One region of the Clostridium sp. AWRP genome, then DNA from elsewhere that is predicted to be linked to it. Evidence: riboswitches for the same ligand, from Rfam matches in the RefSeq annotation. Region 1 holds a riboswitch; the other holds the start of a gene.

The links. Region 1 has a riboswitch for lysine ahead of DMR38_RS11215 (amino acid permease). Riboswitches for the same ligand answer to the same signal wherever they lie in the genome.
Region 2: linked by a shared signal. The riboswitch ahead of DMR38_RS19100 (aspartate kinase) and the one ahead of DMR38_RS11215 (amino acid permease) in region 1 are both predicted to bind lysine.

The regions. Positions count from the first base shown of each region.
Region 1 covers NZ_CP029758.2:2,428,350-2,435,298, reverse strand. Annotated here, with positions in the region: gene DMR38_RS11225 (hemerythrin family protein) at 115-546, shown strand; gene DMR38_RS11220 (MutS family DNA mismatch repair protein) at 583-2,403, shown strand; lysine riboswitch at 2,515-2,691, shown strand; gene DMR38_RS11215 (amino acid permease) at 2,815-4,278, shown strand; partial or broken gene DMR38_RS22630 (phosphatase PAP2 family protein) at 4,324-4,494, shown strand; gene DMR38_RS11210 (glycerophosphodiester phosphodiesterase family protein) at 4,663-5,571, shown strand; gene DMR38_RS11205 (metalloregulator ArsR/SmtB family transcription factor) at 5,797-6,075, opposite strand; gene DMR38_RS11200 (PH domain-containing protein) at 6,273-6,758, shown strand; gene DMR38_RS11195 (PH domain-containing protein) at 6,742-6,949, shown strand, end outside.
Region 2 covers NZ_CP029758.2:4,086,077-4,093,025, reverse strand. Annotated here, with positions in the region: gene DMR38_RS19110 (UvrD-helicase domain-containing protein) at 1-470, shown strand, start outside; gene hydE ([FeFe] hydrogenase H-cluster radical SAM maturase HydE) at 738-1,775, shown strand; lysine riboswitch at 1,829-2,033, shown strand; gene DMR38_RS19100 (aspartate kinase) at 2,120-3,322, shown strand; gene lysA (diaminopimelate decarboxylase) at 3,431-4,726, shown strand; gene DMR38_RS19090 (glucoamylase family protein) at 4,823-6,949, shown strand, end outside.

The sequences.
Region 1 (6,949 bases):
CGTTTTAAATTAGTAGTAGTTTACTAATTTAAATTTTGTTATAATATGTACAGAAGCAGTGCAATCAGTAAGTTATAAAATTTTACAATAAAATATTTAGAAGGGAAGTATACTATGTTTGAATGGAAAGATGAATATGCTTGTGGAATTAAGAGAATAGATGATGAGCACCAAAAGTTATTTGAAATAGGACAGTCCATATATGAGTTAGCTGTCAATGAAAATCATGTGGACTATTTTGGTGATATTTTAAATTTAATTGATGATCTAAAAGAGTATACTGTTTATCATTTTGAGGATGAAGAAAAGATTATGCAAATGTATGACTATCCAGGTTATTCGGAACAAAAACGAGTGCATGATAAATTTATAGAAAAAATAGAAAACTTGGATTTAGATGAAATAGATGAGGATACACAAAAATCAATTTTGGATATTTTGGATTTTGTGTACAATTGGATATCAAGTCATATATTAGGCATGGATCTGAAGATAAAAGATTATTTTGATGAGTTAAAAGTAAGTAGGTTGAAAAATAGCAAATAAAAACATAGATGTAGTGAGAAAAGAGGAGAAATATACTTGGATGAAATTGAAGAAATCTACTGCAGAAGAAAAAAGCATTATGACCATCTTGTGAAAAGACAAAGTTCTGCTGTAGTATGTATGAGTAGGTTACGTTTTTTAATATTTTTGCTAGGAATAATCTTTATAGTAGGTTTATATATTAAAAACTATTACTATATGAGCTTAAGTATTTTTCTGGTTTCAGCTATATTGTTTGTACTTGCAGTAAGAGTCCATGAAAAGTTAAAACAAAATACAGATTTTACAAAAAAACTAGTAAAAATAAATTGTAATTCGCTAAAAAGAATAGTTGGTGATTGGAAAGAATTTAACGAAAAAGGAGAAAATTTTAGGAATGTAGAGCATAATTATTCCTGGGATCTTGATATATTTGGTGAAAACTCATTATTTCAATGCATTAATTGTTGTAATACTTATCTTGGAAAGGAAAACTTAAAAAATGTGCTGTCATCACCTTTAGGAAATTCTAAAGATATAGAAAAAAGACAAAGTGCGGTTTTGGAATTGTCATCTAAATTGAAGTGGAGACAGCATCTAGAGGCACAGAGTTCATCCATAGAAGATAATAAGGAGAGTGTTTCAAAGCTTAAAGAAATAGTTTCAACTAAGAATTCAACATACAGAAATAAATACATTATAGTTGTATTTAAAATAATTCCTATTGTAACTATAATGCTTTTGTTTATGAGTTTTGTATTTCACTTTTTTAATAATTCTATAGGGTATGCAGCACTTGTAGTTCAAATAATTTTACTTTTACCAGGGGCTAAAAACAGATTTAGTACTTTAAACACGGTTTTTAATTTAAAAAGTAATATAAGATCTTATGAAAAAACTATATCTTTAATATGCAAAGAAGAATTTCAGAGTGATTACTTAAAAGACTTAAAAAGTATGCTATTAAAAAAACAAAATGGAAAATTGAAAAATGCAGCAGAAGAAATATATAAGCTAAAAAAGATATCAGAGAGCATATCTCAGCGCCAGAACATTGCATATATAATACTTAATATATTTTTCCTTTGGGATTATCAGTGTATGTTTGCCTTTGAAAAGTGGAGGGAACAAAATGGAAGTGAGCTTTATGGCTGGATTGAAACTGTTGGAAAATTTGAAATGTTGAGTAGTCTTGCAGTTATAGCATTTGACCATTCAAATTGGACAATGCCTCAAATTTTGGATAATTCCTTGGTTTTAAAAGCAGATTCTATGGCACATCCTCTTTTATGGGATAAGGCAGTTTGTAATAATCTGGATTTGAATAAAAATTCTAAAGTAGCGCTTATCACGGGATCAAATATGTCTGGGAAAAGCACTTTTTTAAGAACAGCAGGTATAAATTTAGTACTTGCTTATTCGGGGGCACCGGTTCGTGCAAAATCATTTTGTTGTTCTATAATGAGTATTTACACCTGTATGCGAATAAGTGACAATTTAGAAAAAAATATATCTTCTTTTTATGGAGAAATTTTGAGAATAAAATCTATTGTAGAAGCTGCAAATAGAGGAGAAAATATTTTTTTCTTATTAGATGAAATATTTAAAGGCACTAATTCTATAGATAGGCACACTGGAGCTAAGATACTTATAAATGAATTAATGGATTCTAATACCTGTGGTATGGTATCAACTCATGATTTGGAATTATGTGATATAGAGAGGGAAAGTAATGAAAGAGTAAAAAATTATCATTTTAGAGAATATTATAAAGATAATAAAATACAGTTTGATTATAAATTACATAGAGGTGCATCGAAAACGAGAAATGCTCTGTATCTTATGAAAATGGCAGGAATTAATGTACCTGACGATTAATATGATATATTTTTTGCATATTCAATAATATTTTTACAAAATGTACTTTAGAGTACAAAATCTGTTGACTAACTTAAAGTTTTAGTTCATAATATATTAATATAAGTGAATAACTGAGGTAGAGGTGCAGAATTTAAGAGTAGAGTTGAGGAGTTAAGCACTATGATACAACTTGAAAGGAAATTTTGCCGAAGTTATTTAGCAGATGCTTTAATGCTAAGTAATTGGTTTTACATAAAATATATGTAAAACTGTCACAAGGTTAATTTGTGGAGAGCTATCATTCGTTAGAGGATTAATATGTCTTTATATAACCTTGAGTATACTCTCAAGGTTATTTTTATGATCACCTTATGTCCGTCTTAGTTATATCACTTATCGGAAATTAAAAACCGATAAGGGGGGAAAAAAATGCAGAGTGTTGCAGAACAAAAACAAGAGGGGACCTATGAACTTAAAAGAGGTCTTAAAGCCAGGCATTTAAATATGATTGCTTTGGGCGGAGCTATAGGAACAGGATTATTTTTAGCTCTAGGAGCTACGATTAAACAGGCGGGTCCTGGAGGAGCACTTGTGGCTTATGGCTGTATAGGAGTTATGGTTTATTTTTTAATGACAAGTTTAGGAGAAATGGCAACGTACATGCCTGATTCAGGTTCCTTTAGTACATATGCCACTAAGTTTGTAGATCCGGCACTGGGTTTTGCACTTGGATGGAACTATTGGTACAATTGGGCTATAACTGTTGCAACAGAAATGGTGGCAGGGGCCTTGATAATGAAATTTTGGTTTCCAGGTGTACCGTCTATTATATGGAGTGTATGTTTTTTAGTACTTATAGTTGGACTTAATTTATTGTCTGCAAAAGCCTACGGAGAATCAGAATTTTGGTTTGCTGGTATAAAAGTTTTTACAGTTATCGTATTTTTAATTGTAGGTGTGGCAACTATTTGTGGAATATTTAATGGAAAACCTGTAGGATTTAAAAACTTTACAGTAGGAGATGCGCCTTTTGTAGGTGGCTTTAAATCTATATTTTTAGTTTTCTTAATTGCAGGATTTTCTTTTCAAGGTACAGAACTTATAGGTATAGCAGCAGGAGAAAGTGAAAATCCAGAAAAAACTATACCAAAGGCAATTAATGCTGTATTTTGGAGAATATTATTATTTTATATAGGTACAATATTTGTAGTAGGAGCTCTTATACCTTATATGAATGCAGGAGTTGATACAAGTCCTTTTACAATGGTATTTCAAAAGGCAGGTATAGCAGGAGCGGCTTCTCTTATGAATGCAGTTGTTTTAACTTCTGTTTTATCTGCAGGAAATTCTGGAATGTATGCTTCAACGAGAATGTTATATTCTATGGCTAAAGAAAAAAATGCACCAGCATGTTTTGCAAAAGTTAATTCAAGGGGAGTACCGGTAAATTCACTTATACTTACTACTATAGTAGCATCTGCTTGTTTTTTAACTGGATTTTATGCAGAAACTACGGTGTATGTATGGTTAGTAGCAGCTTCAGGACTTGCAGGATTTGTAGCCTGGGTTGGAATAGCATTTTGCCATTATCGTTTTAGAAAGGCTTATACTTTACAAAAACGTGATTTTAGTAAGTTAAAATATAAGGCTAAATTATTTCCACTGGGTCCGATTATAGCACTTGTGCTTTGTATTGTGGTTATCTTAGGCCAAGGTATTACTTATTTTGGAGAAGCTAAAATAGATTGGGGTGGAGTTATTTCTTCATATATAGGACTGCCTTTATTCTTCGGTCTATGGGTATGGTATAAAAAAAGGCATAGTACAAAAGTTATTAAATTAGAAGATGTAGATTTTAATAGTATAGAAAAAGAAGTGGAAAATATGAAATAATATTTTGATAAAAAGTTTCCAGGAAGTTTAACTTTCTGGAAACTTTTTTGCTATGCTTTATATGATGATTATTTTACCCTAACATTTTTGATATCTTTTTTTAGACTATATTTATATGTTCATTATCATATAGATGTATTAGGAGGAATAATTTTGGCTCTTATATGCAGCAAAATTATTATATATATTTTTCGTAAATTAGACTATTATAGATAATTTATGATAGAATTAGAAGAGTAATAATGAGAAAAATTATGTTTTTGTCTAGTATGGTATTTCTAAGCTAAGATTAGATTTGCTAAGATATTTAGTTAAGTTTAAAGTTTTATTAATAAGGGGGGAAATAGTATTTATAAAAAGATATTTACAAATGTTATCCTTATATTGTTTACTGTATTACTTTTGAAAGTTATGGCTGTAACTTTTTATTACAATACCAATTCTCTTTCTTTTAAATATTCATCTAATATAAAAATTAATAAATTAAGTAATGTAAGTTATAAAAGAAAGAACAATATACCAAAAAAAGTTAATAATACTGTAATGTCAAATGAACCTATAGTAATAGCTCATCGTGGAGCAAATAAATTTGCTCCTGAAAATTCCATTCCTGCTATTGATGTTGCAGGTAAAATGGGATATTGGGGAGTAGAATTAGATGTATGCTCTTCCTCCGATGGTGTTTTATATTTACTCCATGATCCTACACTTAATAGAACAACTAATGGAAGGGGACTAATAACAAAAAAGTCGTCAGATGAAATAGATGAGCTTAAGATTGATAAGGGTGCAAATATAGCTCAATATCCTAATTTAAAAGTGCCTAGATTTGAGGAAGCATTGACGGAATGTTCTAAATACAATCTTGTACCAATATTTGAAATTAAATTTCTAAGTAAAAGAAATAGAGATATTAATACATTTTTAGATATTATCCATGAATATGGTTACGAAAAAAAAGTCATCGTCCATTCATTTAATTATCCAGCTTTGGAATATTTAAAAAGTAAAGATAATGAGATTCGTATAATGCCAATTATAAATCCCAATAGTAGACTCCATGGTTATATGTATGCAAAGTCTATAGGGGCTGTAGCTTTAGATTCCAGATATGATTTACTTACTAAGAAAATTGTACAATTGGCGCATAAAGATGGGTTAAAGGTATTTTGTTGGACAATTGATAGAAGACAAGATTTTAAAAGAGCTGCTAAAATGGGCGTAGATTATATATATTCTGATACCATTTATCCAAGTAAACAAGAAGTAAAGTTAAGAAAAAATTCTGTATAGCTATTAAAGTACAATTAAAAATTGAGAATTAAGAATTAATAGTTATGGATAAGGATATTGCTTGAGCCCTTTTGTATGAAAGATTATTAGTCCTAAGGAGTTTTCTAACTTAAAAATCAACTTATACGTAGGCATATTTTTACAATATTTAATCGAGCTGAATGTTGTAAAAAATATTTGGAGTATAAGTTGATTTTTTTGTTTGAACTCTATAGATCATTGAAATTACTTAAATAAAACATGAATTAAATCAATAGCTGTTTTATTACAAACATTGTAATTAACTTCAAGTCCGTTCCTAGTTCCTTCTATAATTCCTGCTGTCCTTAATTTTTGTAGGTGTTGTGATAAAGTTGACTGAGGAATTTGAAGGCAATTTTGCATATGGGTAACATTACAGCAGCCCTTATCTAATAGTCCTCTGACTATGCATAGTCTAATAGGATGTGCCAGTACCTTAAGAAGTTCAGCAGTATTGGCATATTCTTTATAATTATTGTCCATAGTTCTACCTCGTTATTTTTCTATATTTGAATCTTTACATTTACATATTATGATATACAAATATAAACGTCAATATATAATAATTATAAAAGATTTATTAAATTTTGAAATACGAAAGTATAATTATGTAATATATAATATAGGTAAAACTAATTAGTATACGAGCAAGTACACTAGATATGTAAAGGAGATTAACTATGAATTATGATAAGATCGACAAAAATGCTATAAAATTATGGATTATTGGAAGAACAGTAATTAGTGTTATATTTATAGCTTTATATGTGATATGTGTGAATTTGTTCTTAATGCCCAAAATTGAAGATATGAAAGTACTAAAATGTATTTTGAATTTTTTAACTGCAATAATAATATTTGTTTCAATTTTGGATAGTTTTATATGGCCTTTTTTAGAGTATAAGCAGTGGAAATATGGCATATTTGAAGATAAAATTGAACTTATAGAAGGTATAATCATAAGAAAAAGAACAATAATTCCAATTTCTAGAATTCAAAATTTAAAAATAGAACAGGGACCAATTGAAAGAATGTGTAAAATAGCTTCTGTAAATATTATAACGGCAGGGGGTACACATAAAATCCCTGCTATAGCTGTGGAAGATGCTGAAAAAGTCGCAAATAACCTTAAAAATGTTATAGAATTGGGTGATAAAATTGGATAGGATAGAGAGAAATCATTTCTTTAAATTATTTTATAGTTTAGGAACAATATTAAAAGAAATGATAGGAATTATTTTTGCATCAGGATTCCTAATTAAGTGGATTGGATTTAGATTAGGAATTTTAATTGCAGTAATTTTATTAATACTACTTCTAGCATATGAAATTATAGAATGGAGAAAAAACATTTTTA
Region 2 (6,949 bases), 1.7 Mb from region 1:
TAAAGCGTTTTTCATTAAATAAAAGCTATAGATCCACAAATGAAATAATTGATTATGCAAATAAATATCTAGATGGGGATAAAACCGTACCTCTAGTTAGAAGTGGAAAAAAAGTTGTGGAAAAAAGGGCAGATAATTCCAAAGAACTTGTGGACAAAATACTCGATAATGTTGTAAAATTAAAAGAAAGAGGTTATGAAAGTATAGCCATAATTTGCAGGGATTTAAAAGACACAGAAGCTATAGGTAATTTAATAAAAGCAAGAATTCATATAAATGTGCTCGATAGAGAAGATATGATTTATTCCAGCGGTGAAGTTGTACTTCCAAGTTATTTTGCCAAAGGTTTAGAATTTGATGCAGTTATAATGATAGATACCTGTGAAAAAAATGAAAATACATTAAAATATATAATGGCTACAAGGGCACTGCATGAATTATATGTGTATAAGACTTCCTCGATTAATTAAAAGTTTACTAAGCTTCAGGTTTAAATAAATTATCCTGAAGCTTAGTGTTTGTTTATCCAATTGCTACCATTGCTAATACTCCCATCGCACACAGCGAAAGCGACTATCACCAAATCAAAGATTTGGAATCTGCTTTTCTACCAAAGTGGGGGGATAAGCACTGCTACGCGTCTGGATAAGTTCTTCTAAGGTTTAGCTGGAGAGAGTAATCCTTATAAGCAAACTCCATCTGAACCTAAGAATCACTTGATAAAGGAGATATGGGCTATGGGGGATAAATTACTAGAATCAATTGAAAAAGCTGAATTAAATCATACACTTGATAAAAGTGAAATAGTTGAATTATTTAACAGTAAAGAGCATGATGAAGAACTTTTTAAAGCGGCAGACAGAGTAAGAAAAAAATATGTAGGGGATGAAGTGCATTTAAGAGGACTTATAGAATTTTCTAATATATGCAAAAGAAATTGCATGTACTGCGGACTTAGACGTGATAATAAAAATATTAAAAGGTATAGAATAGAGCCGGATAAAATAATTGAATTAGCAAAAAAAGCAGTAGGGTACGGCTACAAAACAGTTGTTTTGCAGTCTGGAGAAGACGATTACTATACGGTAGATAAGCTAAAATACATAATATCAAATATAAAAAAAATGGACATAGCTGTAACTCTCAGTATAGGTGAAAAAACTTTTGAAGAATATAAAGCTTTTAAAGAAGCTGGAGCAGATAGATATTTAATAAGGATAGAAACTACGGATCCGGAATTGTATGCAAAAATGGACCCCGGGATGAGTTATGAAAATAGAAAGCGCTGCTTGAAAGATCTTGGAAAGTTAGGATATGAAGTTGGTACAGGATGTCTTATAGGTCTTCCTGGACAAACTTTTGAGTCGCTTGCAGAGGATATATTATTTTTTAAAGAAATAGACGCAGATATGGTAGGAGTAGGGCCTTTTATTCCAAATGCAGATACACCTTTAAGAGATGAAAAAGGTGGAACGTTCATAAATGCTCTTAAAGTTATGGCTATAAGCAGACTGATTATGCCGGATATTAATCTTCCCGGTACAACAGCTATGGAAACTTTAAATCCAAGAGGAAGAACTATAGCTCTTCAGAGTGGTGCTAATGTAGTTATGCCAAATGTAACGGAAGGTGTGTATAGGAAACTTTATGCACTCTATCCAGGTAAAATTTGCACAGGTGATACTCCTGCCCAATGTAGGGATTGTATAACTGGTAAAATAATTACCATAGGAAGGGTCATATCTGGTTCTAAAGGATTTAGAGTAAAAAAATAGTTGAAATCATTAAATATTTGTGATAAACTTAGAACAATTTAATAAATTAGTTACCTTAGGGTAGAGGTGCTGTAACTATCAGTATTTATTTTTAGTCGGCGGACGTTGAAAAATAAAGAAAGGAGCTGCAGCCGAAAAAACTAGTTTGGCGAAACTGTTTTTGGCTTTGTACATAATATGTTCAAAGCTGTCATTGAAAAGGCATATTCATTTTATATGATTTAATGGATATACTTTTAGTGGAGAGCTACAAAGGTACACGACCATGCATGTTTGTGTAGTATAGGTGTTGTGTTCCTTTACTACACTATTTTTTTACAATCAACAATTTAGGGAGGAGTATTATGGCAATTATTGTTCAGAAATATGGAGGGAGTTCAGTAGGAACTCCAGAGAAGATAAAAAATGTAGCAAAAACGGTAGTTAGTAGGGTTGAAAATGGAGACAGTCTAGTAGTTGTAGTATCAGCTATGGGAGATACTACAGATGACTTAATAGCCCTTTCTAAAAAAATTACAGATACCCCAGATAAGAGAGAATTAGATGCACTTTTGTCTACTGGCGAAATGATGTCCTGTGCACTGCTTGCTATGGCTATCAAAGATTTAGGATGTGATGCTGTAAGTTATACAGCTTATCAAATTGGCATAAAAACTAGCGGACAGTACGGCAAATCTCTTATATGTGATATAAATGGAGAAAAAATAAAGAAAAGTTTGGATGAAGGAAAAGTTGTAATTGCAGCAGGTTTCCAGGGTGTAAATGATAAAGGAGATATAACTACTCTAGGAAGGGGAGGGTCAGATACCTCCGCTGTTGCAATAGCTGTAAAACTAAAAGGAAGTTGTGAAATATATACAGATGTAGATGGCATATACAGTGTAGATCCTAGAAAATATAAAGATGCTAAAAAGCTAGATGAAATAGATTATGAGGAAATGCTTGAACTTTCAAGTTTAGGTGCTCAAGTTATGCATTCTAGATCTATAGAATTAGCTCAAAAGTATAATATACCTGTATATGTGGGATTAAGCAATAGTGATATAAGAGGAACAGTTATTAAGGGGGTAGATAGTATGAATTTAGAGAGTAAACCAGTAACAGGACTTGCAACAAGTGATGAAGATGCAGCAATAACATTAACAAATATTGATAACGACATAAACATTATTTCCAATTTATTTGAGAAGATAGCAGAAAAGAGAGTAAATGTAGATATGATAAGCCAAACTGCACCTGTAAGTGGAAAGGTGAATATATCATTTACTGTACCAAAAGTTGATTTAAAAGACTGTCTTGCTATTTTAAAAAGCTATTTCAATGAAGAAACTAAGGTTGATATAGATGAAAACATTACTAAATTTTCAATAGTTGGTATAGGAATGAAAACTACATCTGGAGTAGTTTCAAAGATGCTTAAATTATTTAAAGAAAACAATATAGGTGTAAAGATGATAACTACATCTGAGATAAGAATTACTTGTGCTATAAAACAAGAAGATAAAATGAAGACTATAAATGTAGTAGCAAAAGAATTTAATTTATAGTTTTATTCGGGTAAAATTTATTGATAGTTATTATGAATCTTGACGTGTATTTAGGAGTATGTTTATGAAATTAAAAGCATACTTAAAAACTTTTAGGAGGAAACCAGTGTGAAAATGATGGGTAGCATGGAAATCAGAAACAATGTTTTATACATTGGTGGGATGAGTACAGGGGAATTAGTGAAAGAATTTAAGACTCCTCTCTATGTAATGGATGAAGAATTAGTAAGAGATAGGTGCAGGAGATATTACAAATCTTTTGAGGCTGGTAAAGCTAATAAGGTCACTTATGCAGGTAAAGCCTTTTTAACTCTAGCTATGTGTCAAATAATAAACAGCGAAGGCCTTTACTTGGATGTAGTGTCAGATGGAGAATTGTATACTGCTTTAAAGAGTGGCTTCCCTATGGAAAAAATTTATTTTCATGGAAACAATAAAACCTTAGATGAAATAGAAATGGGAGTGAAGTTAGGTGTAGGCAAATTTGTAGTAGATAACTTTTATGAAATGGAAAAGATAAATTCTACAGCAAGGAAATATGGAAAAATACAAGAAATACTCCTTAGAGTGACACCAGGAATAGAAGCTCATACCCATGACTATATAAAAACTGGTCAGATAGATTCTAAATTTGGTTTTACTGTGTTAAATGATGAAGTTATGAATATAATAAAAAGTGCAGTTGATTTTCCTAATTTAAAATTTGCAGGAATCCACTGTCATATAGGTTCTCAAATATTTGAGACAAAACCTTATGAAGACGAAGTTGAAATTATGTTAAATTTAGTTAAAAGAATAAAAGATGAATTGGGCTGTGAAGTAGAGGAATTAGACCTTGGTGGAGGATTTGGAATATACTATACCGAAGGGGATAAACCTAAATCTGTAGAAGATTTTTGCAGTATTATACTTCAAAAGGCAAAGGAAAAAGCTAAAGAGCTTGATTTAAAACTTCCTACGCTTGTTATAGAACCTGGCAGGTCTATAATTGGTAATGCGGGAACAACTCTTTATACTATAGGCTCTATAAAGAATATTCCAGGAGTAAGAAAATATGTATCTGTAGATGGAGGCATGGCGGACAATATAAGACCGGCTTTATATGGTGCAAAATACGAGTGTGTTCTAGCAAATAGAGTAAATGACGGCGCAAAAGAAACAGTTACTATAGCTGGAAAATCATGTGAATCGGGAGACATATTGATAAAAGATGTGGAGCTCCCGGAAAGCAAAAGCGGTGACATATTAGCTGTGTTTACCACAGGAGCTTATGGATATTCTATGTCTAGTAACTATAATAAGATTTTAAAGCCTGCGGCAGTTTTAGTAAAGGAAGGAAAGGCAAGGCTAATTGCTAAAAGGCAAACCTTTGATGATCTAATAGAAAATGAAATAATGTTATAATTTAAATCCATCCTGAGTGTGAATTAATATTTTGTGCTTTTATTGGGAACAATAATCAAAGCAAAATTCTTTTTCACAGGAAAGGATGGATTTTTTATGCTTTACATTGTATGCATTATAGGTATAGGGATAATTTTATTGCTCATAATGACTTATAACAAACTCAATAGGGTTGATTGTGGGAATGAAAATGTAGGAGAGGATATTTCTACACTAATTGTTGATAGAGAAGAATTAAAAAAATATGCTAGAGAAATATCAACTGTTCCATCTGCAGTTCAAAGAAAAAGCTGCAAGAAGCAATTAATAAAGAGTTTGGATAAAAGTTACGGAAGGATTTTAGCTGGATACAATTTTTTTGATGAAGAAATTAAAAATAGAGAGGAAATAGTATCCTGTGCGGAATGGCTTTTAGATAATTTGTATTTGGTAAAAAAGGAATACAAAGATATAAAAAATAATATGTCTGAAAAATATTACAAAAATCTTCCTGTAATGACTGAAGGTATTATGAAGGGTTTTCCTAGAATATATTACATTGCTAGGGAAATGTTATCGAAAACTCAAGGAACTGTAAAAGAAGATACCATAGAGACATTCATAAATGCATATCAGGAAAACACGATACTAAAAAGTGGAGAACTCTGGGCAATACCTATAATGATAAGGATAGCTTTGATTCAAAATATAAGTAGTATAACTGATCGTATGGTATTTATGCAAAAAGAAAGAAAGAGGGCAAAAAGTGAAGCAGAGGATATTATAAATTCTAAAGAGAATGAAAATGAAATAATTCATAAGTTAAAGGATAAAAATATTAAATTTACGCCCCATTTTACAGAAGGATTCATTAAAACATTAAGGGATAATTTTGTAGGAAATGCTGAAATATACAAATGGATAGATGAAGAGTTAGACAAAGAAGATAGCAGTGTTAAAAGGATGGTAAATATAAATCATCAAAAGCAAGGTATATGCCAGATTTCTATGGAAAATTCCATAAGTGGAATGGTAGAAATATCTTCATTGAACTGGAAAGAAAATTTTGAAAGATTGTCCTATGTAGAAGAAATATTGAAAATGGATCCTGCAGGAATTTACAGTGAAATGGATTTTAAGTCTAAGGATTATTACAGACATATAATAGAGAAACTGTCTAAAAATATAAACATACCTGAATCCTTTATAGCAAAGAAAGCTATAGAGTGTGCAAAAGAAGCTTGTGGAGAAGAATACGAAAAACATGTAGGGTATTATTTAATCGATAAGGGTATAAGCTGTCTTGAGAAAAAAATAAAAAACAGTACAAGAGAGTATAAAAATTTGCATTACAAAGCTCAAAATAAAATAACAGTTAACTTCTATATAGGTAGTATTGTATTTGGAACTATTTTTTTAGATGCGCTTATAAGTGGTATAAATTTTTATGTAGGAAATTTACCTTTGTGGAAATACATATTAGGAGCAATTGTGCTTTTTATACCTTTAAGTGATATATTTATATCCATATTCAACTGGAGTGTAAATAAACTTGTAAAACCAAGGTTTATACCTAAAATTGAATTTAGAGATGGTGTACCTGAAAAGTTCAGTACGGTAGTAGTAATACCTGCTATTATAAACGATATTAAGCAGGTTAAAAAACTGATAGGTGATATGGAGGTTTATTATCTCGCAAATGAAGAAAAAAATTTGTATTTTGCACTATTGGGGGATTTTAAGGATGGTTTTGAAAAAGAAAAGAAATATGATAAATTAATAGTAGATACAGCTTTAAATGAAATAGAAAAATTAAATAGGAAATATTCTGCAGATGGAAAAGATAAATTCTATTTTTTGAGCAGATTTAGAAAATATAATAAGAAAGAGGGAAAGTGGATCGGATGGGAAAGAAAACGTGGAAAGCTTATGGAGTTCAACTTTCTTATAAGGGGAAACGATAATACAAGTTATGATGTTATAAGTGGCGACATAAAAAATTTATATGATGTAAAGTATGTTATAACTTTGGATGCAGATACTAAATTGCCTAAAGACACAGCTAGATTCCTCATAGGAGCTATGGCTCACCCACTAAACATACCTTATCTGAATAGTGATGGTAAAAAAGTAATAAGAGGACATGGCATTATGCAGCCTAGAGTAAGCGTCAGTGTATTAAGTGCAAATAAAACGCTCCATTCTAGAATATTTTCAGGTGAAACAGGAATAGACGTATATACA